Regions from separate parts of the Mesorhizobium sp. USDA 4413 genome, predicted to be linked through region 3. Evidence: riboswitches for the same ligand, from Rfam matches in the RefSeq annotation. Region 3 holds a riboswitch; each other region holds the start of a gene.

The links. Region 3 has a riboswitch for cobalamin ahead of ACVMIM_RS16810 (CbtB domain-containing protein). Riboswitches for the same ligand answer to the same signal wherever they lie in the genome.
Region 1: it holds a riboswitch for cobalamin, as region 3 does, so the genes downstream of both, metE (5-methyltetrahydropteroyltriglutamate--homocysteine S-methyltransferase) here and ACVMIM_RS16810 (CbtB domain-containing protein) in region 3, are expected to answer to the same signal.
Region 2: it holds a riboswitch for cobalamin, as region 3 does, so the genes downstream of both, bluB (5,6-dimethylbenzimidazole synthase) here and ACVMIM_RS16810 (CbtB domain-containing protein) in region 3, are expected to answer to the same signal.
Region 4: it holds a riboswitch for cobalamin, as region 3 does, so the genes downstream of both, ACVMIM_RS25525 (DUF1636 family protein) here and ACVMIM_RS16810 (CbtB domain-containing protein) in region 3, are expected to answer to the same signal.

Annotation. Positions count from the first base shown of each region.
Region 1 is NZ_JBVPRP010000001.1:2,582,367-2,584,558, forward strand. It holds partial or broken gene metE (5-methyltetrahydropteroyltriglutamate--homocysteine S-methyltransferase) at 1-1,033, opposite strand, end outside; cobalamin riboswitch at 1,129-1,329, opposite strand; gene ACVMIM_RS12415 (adenosine kinase) at 1,659-2,192, opposite strand, start outside.
Region 2 is NZ_JBVPRP010000001.1:2,992,866-2,995,057, forward strand. It holds gene ACVMIM_RS14340 (hypothetical protein) at 1-420, shown strand, start outside; gene bluB (5,6-dimethylbenzimidazole synthase) at 433-1,164, opposite strand; cobalamin riboswitch at 1,207-1,385, opposite strand; gene ACVMIM_RS14350 (histone deacetylase family protein) at 1,503-2,192, shown strand, end outside.
Region 3 is NZ_JBVPRP010000001.1:3,490,246-3,492,437, reverse strand. It holds gene ACVMIM_RS16815 (histidine phosphatase family protein) at 119-694, opposite strand; adenosylcobalamin (AdoCbl) riboswitch at 780-923, shown strand; gene ACVMIM_RS16810 (CbtB domain-containing protein) at 924-1,133, shown strand; gene ACVMIM_RS16805 (CbtA family protein) at 1,181-1,921, shown strand; gene ACVMIM_RS16800 (hypothetical protein) at 1,928-2,192, shown strand, end outside.
Region 4 is NZ_JBVPRP010000001.1:5,204,958-5,207,149, reverse strand. It holds gene cobW (cobalamin biosynthesis protein CobW) at 1-739, opposite strand, end outside; gene ACVMIM_RS25525 (DUF1636 family protein) at 741-1,166, opposite strand; cobalamin riboswitch at 1,207-1,409, opposite strand; gene ACVMIM_RS25520 (winged helix-turn-helix domain-containing protein) at 1,439-2,192, opposite strand, start outside.

The sequences.
Region 1 (2,192 bases), 910 kb from region 3:
ACGAAGGCGCGATCTCGACTCGGTCCAAGGGCCAGCCCGCGACGATCGGCTTGATGCCGTCGAGAATGGCAGTGAGGTTCGCGCGCCAGACGTTGCGGCCGTTGACCAAGCCAAGCGAAAGCACCAGGTCCTTAGGCGCGAGCCGACCAGCCGTCTCCAACTGTTCGGGAGCACGCGAGAGATCAAGATGCAGGCCCGCCACAGGCAGCGATATCGCCGTCTCGAGATTGTCTCCCAACGGCCCGAAATAGGTACCCAGCATGATCTTCAGCTCGGGCGCGGCCTTCGACAGCTGCCCATAGGCAAATTCAAGTGCAGCTCGTTCGTTCGGGTTTAGGTCGAGCACAAGCGCTGGTTCATCGATCTGCACCCAATCGGCTCCCGAGAATTTCAGCCTCCGCAGGAGTTGCTCGTAGACGGGAAGAAGCCGCGGCAGGAGCGCCAGGGGATTGAAACCTTCGGAGGGCGACTTCGCCAGCTTGAGAAAAGTGACCGGTCCAAGGATGACCGGGCGTGTATGAATGCCCAGGGCTTTAGCCTCGATGAAGTAATCAACCGGTTTGGTCGACGAGAGTGTGAATGCCTGATCGTCGTCAAGTTCTGGCACAATGTAATGATAGTTGGTGTCGAACCATTTGGTCATTTCCATCGCAGTTAGGGTAGGGCAAGCCGCACGCTCCCGGCCAGAGTCGCAATTCCCCGTCTGACCTTGGTTGCCGCGTGCCATGGCGAAATAGGTATCGAGCGGGACCTCGCCGCCATTCCATTCGTAGCGGGACGGCACGGCGCCGACCATGGCGGCGGTGTCGAGTACATGGTCGTAGAGCGAAAAATCGTTCGATGGGATTTTCGACACACCGCGATCGCGCTGCTCCTCCCAGCTCGCGGCACGGAGCGCCTTTGCCGTCGCGAGAAGGTCGGCAGCGCAAGATTTTCCTGACCAATAGCTTTCTAGCGAGAATTTCAATTCTCGCCTGCGACCGATACGCGGCAAACCAAGCGTTGCTACAGGAATTTGCTGAGAGAGAGTCATGCGATACCCCGATGGTTGGGGCGTGGGGGACAACGAAGGCGCCAGTAGGCCGGTACGAACGCCGGGCTGCAGCGGCCACCGAGACACCCCGCCCGTGGACAAAAGTTGCCGTGGCAGGTCTCCTGGCTCGGGGGTCATAGCCTCTACCCGTCTTCCCGAGGCTGTTCGCCTCAGTGACATGAGTGGGGGTCGGCTCGCCTCTAACAGTTGCGGGGGCAGCGCCGGCATCGCACCGGCTTCCCTCTTAGCTCCGCTGCAGCAGCGCCGTACGGAGAACCATGGCTTGGACACAATCACAGCAGTCAGCTCTTTTGTCAACCTCGAATAAAGAAATCTTTATGTCATTATGTGAACGCGCTTGTACTGTCGGCGTGATTTCCAAGTCCGCAGAGGACGAACTTTTCGATCGTGAATACGTTTAATTCGGCACGCGGTAAGTGAGATTGGCTACGTGAAGCCAGACCTTGGCTGCTGCGGGTGACCGGCCAAATCGACAAATGGCGCGCTGTGCAGAACTGGGCCAAACGGCGGTTCAACGCGGCTGCGCAAGGGCTGTGAGCCCGGGCCTTGTCGGACCGATTGGGGCGCGAGGGCGGGGTGGCGCGCCAGCAGAACCGCGAGGCCCCTAAAGCAGCCCGGCCTGCTCGGCCTCACGGCGCAGGTTCTGGCGCGGACGAGGGCCGATCTGCTGGATCACCAGCCCGGCGGCCAGCGAACCGAGATCGCCGCAATCCTTGAGGCTGCGCCCGCTCGTGTAGCCGTAGAGGAAGCCGGCGGCATAAAGGTCACCGGCGCCGGTCGTGTCGACCAGTTCCTTGATCCTCGTCGCCTCGATGGTGACGGTTTCGTCGCCGCGCACGATCACCGAGCCTTTTTCGGAACGTGTGACGGCGGCTATTTTGCAATCCTTGCGGATGGCGGCGAGCGCCTCCTCGAAAGAAGCGGTCTGGTAGAGCGATTTGATCTCGTGACTGTTGGCAAAGACGATGTCGACGGTGCCCGACCGCATCAGCTCGAGGAACTCGTCGCGGTAGCGGTCGACGCAGAAGGAATCCGACAGCGTCATCGAAACCTCGCGGCCTGCCGCATGCGCCAGCCTGGCGGTCTGCCGGATCGCTTCCTTGGCGCGCGGCGGATCCCACAGATAGCCCTCGAAATA
Region 2 (2,192 bases), 500 kb from region 3:
ATCAATTCGAACTCGCCTTTCGAGACGGCGCGGCAAGGCGTCGTGCTCTATGCGCAGAACGGCAAGCACATGGTCAAGAATGCCGTCTGGCTGGCGGTGATCATGTGGGGCGTGTCCTTCGTCATCTTCCTGTTGATGTTGGCGCCCGCCGCCGCGATCCTCTGGGTCATGCCCGGACAATTGGCCGGCTGGGCCTTCGTGCTTGCCATCGTCTTTGCCTGGGCCTTCAAGGCCGCCTTCATCGAGCCTTTTGCAATCGCGTCCTTGATGCAGGTCTATTTTGAGGCGATCGAGGGGCAGGCGCCGAATCCAGAATGGGACCGCCGGCTCGCCGAGGCCTCGTCCAAATTCAGGGAACTGCGCGACAAGGCGCTGGGCTCCTTCGGCGGCTCGCGCTGGGATACGCCCCGGGCCGCTTGATCGGCGGCCTGATCAGAGCTTCGGCGCGCCGCCAAGCCTTGCGATCGCCGATTTCAGCGGCGCCTCGCCTGCGCCGCTGAAAGTCTCGCTCATGACCAGTTCGGGCAGCGGCAGGCGCTTGCCCCAACCATGCGCCTCGAGGTCCGGCTTCGGCGCGAATTGCGAGACGCGGCCGACGCACAGATAGGCGATCGGCGTGACATGCTCGGGGATCGACAACAGCCGCTTCAGCGCCTCCGTCTCGATGATGCTCACCCAGCCGACGCCGACATCCTCGGCGCGTGCCGCCAGCCAGAAATTCTGCACCGCGCATACGGTGCTATAGAGATCCATCTCCGGATTGTGCCAGCGCCCGAGCGGCGAGTCCTTCGAGCGCTGCCGGTCGCAGGTGATGCAGAGGTTAAGCGCGCTTTCGCAGATGCCTTCAAGCTTCAGCTTGCGGTACAGCGCCTGCCGCTCCGCCTCGATCGCCGGCAGTTCCTGCTCGCGCGCGGCGAGGAACAGGTCGCACACCTGCCGCCGCCTTGCCATGTCGCGGATGACGATGAAATTCCACGGCTGCATATAGCCGACCGATGGCGCATGGTGCGCGGCGGTGAGCAGGCGCGCCAGCACATGGTCGTCGAGATCGTCGGGGACAAAATGGCTGCGCACGTCACGCCTGGTGAATATCGCCCGGTAGACCGCGTCGCGCGCCAATTGGTCAAAGTCGTCGCCGCTCGCGGCGATCGCTGCTGCCGTCATCGCTTTTCCCCTTGCGACAAGCAGTCACCCGCCTGACCAAGCGGGCGACCATGTCTGCCGGGCCGGTCTTCTGGCTCGGGATCGTCCCGCTCCGGCGCCTTCCCGTCTGAGACAGTGGCGTTTGCCGGCGCGGTCCCCCTCACAGCGTTGGGCACGCCACGGAGTTCAACCGTGTTCCCGATTCTCCCGCGTCGCGGGCACCAGGCAGCGGGATGACCTTACCGCGAAGCCTGGGCTGCGCCAATGGCGCCAGCGACACACGGGCTGACGCAATTTTCCCCAGCCATTCGGCTTTTCAAACATGGTCATCCACGCCGCGGGTGCCTAGATTAGGCGCCATGGCCACCCGTCTCTACACGCACCCGATCTTCCTCGAACACCTCACGCCGCCCGGCCACCCCGAGCGGCCCGACCGCCTGCGCGCCATCGAGCGCGTGCTCGACGACGAGGCGTTTTCGGCGCTCGAGCGCGTCAAGGCGCCCGAGGGCGACGAGGCGACGATCCTTTACGCGCACCCCGAGAACTTCGTCGAGCGTGTGCGCGCGGCGATTCCTGAGAGCGGCATCGTCTCGATCGATGCCGATACCAGCGCCAGCCCCAAAAGCTGGCAGGCCGTGGTGACGGCGATCGGCGCGGCCAACGCTGCCGTCGACGATGTCTTCGAGGGCCGTGCCGCCAATGTCTTCGTCGCCGCCCGCCCGCCGGGCCATCATGCTGAAAAGACCACGCCGATGGGTTTCTGTCTGTTCAACACGGCGGCCATCGCCGCCCGTTACGCGCAGAAGAAGCACCACGCCGAGCGCGTCGCCATCGTCGACTGGGACGTCCATCACGGCAACGGCACGCAGGACATCTTCTGGGACGATCCGTCGGTGCTCTATTGCTCGACGCACCAGATGCCGCTTTACCCGGGCACTGGCGCGAAGAGCGAGACCGGCGCCGGCAACATCGTCAACGCGCCGCTCGCGCCCCAGACCGGCAGCGACCTGTTCCGCGACGCCTTCCTGTCGCGCGTGCTGCCGTCGATC
Region 3 (2,192 bases):
CCTCGCCGCGAGACAGCACCATAGCAGCGAGGCGTTTCCGTTCCGTTAGCGATCGCTGAAATGGCGAAGTTCGTCTTCGCCGGCGGCCGCTCGTCGCCAGGTAACCGCTTTCCCGGCGCTATTTCGCGCCGACGACCATGCCGCTCGTATGCAGCACCCAGCGGCGGCCGTCGCTGCGGAATTCGGTGAGCGACAGCGGCTCGATGTCGATTTTCCAGACCGCGGAGAGCGGCGCGCCCAGCACATGCACCATGGCGGCGCGGATCGGCACGGCATGGGTTAGCGCAACGGTGTGGCCGCTTGCGCCGGCCAGGCGCTCGATCAGCGCCTCGACACGGAGGGCGACCGCGGCAAGCGACTCGCCGCCGTGGGGTGCTGCGTCCGGATCGGAAAGCCAAGCCGCCATGCCTTCTGGATCTTCCGCCCGCACCTCCTCGAAACCTTTGCCGGCCCAGCGCCCGAAATCCTGCTCGGCAAGCAGCGGCTCGACGGTTGCCTCGAGGCCGAGCGCGTCGGACGTCTGGCGCGCTGCAAGCGCCGGGCTTGTCCAGATGCGATCGGCGCGGCGCAGCGAAGCGGCCAGCGAGCCGGCGCGATCGAGGGCTCTCGGCTCCAGCGCTTCGTCGTTCGGAAACCGGCCCTTGCGCGTGGCCTGCGTCGCGCCGCTTGCGATCATCGTCAGGCGGGCGAGCATCCCAAAACTCCGTGGCCCAGTGAAATTTCGGCCGCGCGAAGCCGCCTTGGCCATTACATGTCGTTGACAGGCGAACGAAGTGCTGACAAGTGTTTTAGCGCTATACGGGATTGGAAGCCGGTGCGAATCCGGCACGGTCGCGCCACTGTGATCGGCACCAGCCGAAAGTCAGGCCTTATTCCGCAGCATTGTTCGATCAACGGGACGCAGTATCCCACGGGAGGTCAATATGTCCGACACCACCTTCGCCCCCAGCTACGGTCCGGTTGCGATTCCGGTTCGCGAGCTTTTGCCCTGGGCCATCTTCGCGGGCCTGATGCTGATGATGGCGATCTATTTCGTCGGTGCGGAAGAAGGCGCCACCTCGCTGATCCGCGGCACGGCGGTGCACGAATTCGTGCATGACGGCCGTCACCTGCTGGGCTTCCCCTGCCACTGAAGCGGTTCAGCATCGCTGAACCCGCTTTCGACAAAGGGTTCTTGGACATGGTTGGAAAACTTTTGCTGCGCGGCATGCTTGTCGGGCTGGTTGCGGGGATTCTGGCATTCGCCTTCGCCCGCGTCTATGGCGAGCCGCAGGTCGACAAGGCGATCGCCTTCGAGGAACAGCAGGCCCAGGCCGCCGGCGAGGCGCCGGAACCCGAGATGGTCAGCCGCGCCACGCAAGCCGGCATTGGCCTGGCGACAGGCGTGCTGGTCTATGGCGCCGCCCTCGGCGGACTGTTCTCGCTGGTCTTCGCCTATGCTTATGGCCGCCTGGGCTCGCTCAGTCCGCGCGGCACTTCGGCGCTCATCGCGCTGCTCGGCTTCCTTGCCGTGATCGTGGTTCCCAGCCTGAAATACCCCGCGAACCCGCCGGCGGTCGGCAATGCCGAGACCATCGGCTACCGCACCGAGCTGTTCTTCATCATGATCGTGGTCTCGATCGCGGCGATGGTGGCGGCGGTCGGGCTGGCGCAGCGGCTATGGAACCGGCTCGGCGCCTGGAACGCCTCGATCGTCGCGGGCCTCGCTTTCCTCGTCGTCTTCGCGCTGGTGAAGGCGGCCCTGCCCGACATTAATGAAGTGCCGGAGAACTTCTCGGCGACGGTGCTCTGGCAGTTCCGCATCGCCTCGCTCGGCATCCAACTGGTGCTGTGGACCGTCGTCGGGCTCGGCTTCGGCGCTGTTGCCGAGCGGGTGGTCGCAGTGCGCGACCAGCGCAGCAGAACACGCCGCTACGCCTGAAATCCGATGCGTTGGCTGCCATGGTCTCATGCCCTGGCGGCCAATTTCTTTTTGGCGACCACCCTGCTGGTCATTCTGGCCACATCCGCGCAAGCGCATAACGGGTCCTCGGCCCCGCCTCCCCCCGGCATCCAGATCCCCAGCCTGACCCACGGCCAGATGGCGGTGATCGCGCGCTATCGCGGCGATATCCTGGACCTTGCCCAGCGCCAGACCGCGACCGATCCGACCTTCAGACGGCTCTATAATCACGGCAATCTGCAGTTCACCT
Region 4 (2,192 bases), 1.7 Mb from region 3:
GCTCGTCGTCGTGATGGGTCTTGCGGTTTTCGATGTCGTCCTCCACCGCAAGGCCAAGACCGAGCAGCACGGAGGGGTCGACCTTGCCCTGGGCGGTCGGCACCACCTTGACGGCGCGCGCCACATGCTCGCCGATGACGGCATTGGCGCGCTCGGAGCCTGCCGCATCCATCAAATCGCTCTTCGATAAGATGATCAGGTCGGCGCAGGCGATCTGGTCCTCGAACACTTCTTCGACCGGGTCGTCATGGTCGAGGGAATCGTCGGCTGCGCGCTGCGCCTGCAGCGCGTCCATGTCGGAGGCGACGCGGCCGTCGGCCAATGCCGGGCCGTCGACCACGGCTACGACGCCGTCGACGGTGACGCGGCTCTTTACCGTCGGCCACTGGAAGGCCTGCACCAGCGGCTTCGGCAGAGCGAGGCCGGAGGTCTCGATCAGGATGTGGTCGACCTTCGGCGTGCGCGACAGGATTTGGTCAAGGGCAGGGACGAAATCGTCGGCGACGGTGCAGCAGATGCAGCCATTAGCGAGCTCGACGATGTTTTCCTCCGGACAGGCATCGACGCCGCAACCTTTAAGGATCTCGCCGTCGATGCCGACATCGCCGAACTCGTTGACGATGATCGCCAGCCGCTTGCCCCTGGCGTTTTCGAGCAAGTTGCGGATCAGCGTCGTCTTGCCGGCGCCGAGAAAGCCGGTGACGACGGTGCAGGGAACACGGGAAACGGAAGCGTTCATGTCAGTCCTTCAGCATGTCGAGGGGAGGGATGCGGGCAACCAGGCCGCGCTTGAGGGAATCGGGTCGGCCGCGCCAAGGGATCAGGCCGTCGGTCGAGGTAGCGAAGAGCTTTGCGCCGGCGACGAGATCGGCGCCGCTGGTCGTCTCCAGATCGCCGAAGACGTAACTCCAGCAGCCGTCGCGCAGCAGCGCTGCGCTTAGCCGGCGCTTGCAGTTGCCAAGGCATTCGACGGTGCGGATGTTGATCTTTTCGCCGGAAGCCGCCCGGCGCGTGCCCTCGGCCAGCAGCGCGCCGGCGCGCGGATGCGCGTCCGAGCCGGTCTCGTCACGGCAAGAGGAGCAGACGATGACGGTCACGCCGGCCAGCGCGTCGGGCTCGAACGAAATGTCCGAACTGTTTGCCGGGAAACTGCCGTTGCGATCCAAAACCAGGCTCCTTGCCCGGAAAACCCGCCGGGCATTCGGATACTTAAAGTCTCAGACGGCAGGTCTCCTGGCTCGCGGGTCGTTGCCTCAGATGCCGCCTTCCCGGGAACGTCCCAGTGGTTTTCGGCCAAGGCTCGTCGCTTACAGTTGCGGGGACAGCCGCGGATTTGGGTTTTGACCCGCACCGCATTCCCTCTTGGCTCCTCCCTTTGCCGGGAGAAGACCGTCTGCGGCGGATTTAGGCTTACGGCTAGGCGCCTGTCAACGCGCGGCTACGACACCTTGATGTCGGTCAGCGCCGGTCCGAGGTCGCCGGCCGGCGTCACTTCGATCGCCTCGAGGCCGAGCCAGGCCTGCATCTGCTTCAGTTCATCGAAAAGCTGGGCGGCGGTTTCGGGCGGCGCGCCTGCTTCGGCATAGGCGGCATGGACGCGCAGGACGCTCGCCGGCCGATCAGCCCTCAGATCGACACGGGCGACAATCCGGTCGCCAAGCAGGAAGGGCAGCACGTAATAGCCGTATTGGCGCTTTTCGGCCGGCGTGTAGATCTCGATGCGGTAGCGGAAGCCGAACAGCTTTTCGGTGCGCGTGCGTTCGAAAACCACGGGATCGAAGGGGGCGAGTAGGGCCCGCGCCTCTATCCGGCGCGGAACACGGGCGTCCTTGTGGAGATAGGCAGGCTTGTCCCAGCTCTCGACCTTCACCGGCAGCAATTCGCCGGTTTCGACCAGTTCCTCGATGCGGTCTTTCGTGTCTCCCGGCGCGAGACGGAAATAGTCGCGCAGGTCGCTATAGGTGGCGACGCCGTGGGCACGTGCCGAGATGCGCAGCAATTCGCGATGCGCGTCCTCGACCGACGGTACGGGGAGGTCGAGCACCGCCTGCGGCAAAACGCGCTCGGGCAGGTCGTAATAGCGTTCGAAGCCGCGCCGGTAGGCGGTGGTGATGCGTCCGGCCCAGAACAGCCATTCGAAAGCGTGCTTGGCCTCGCTCCAGCCCCACCAGCCGCCATTGCCCTTATGGCCC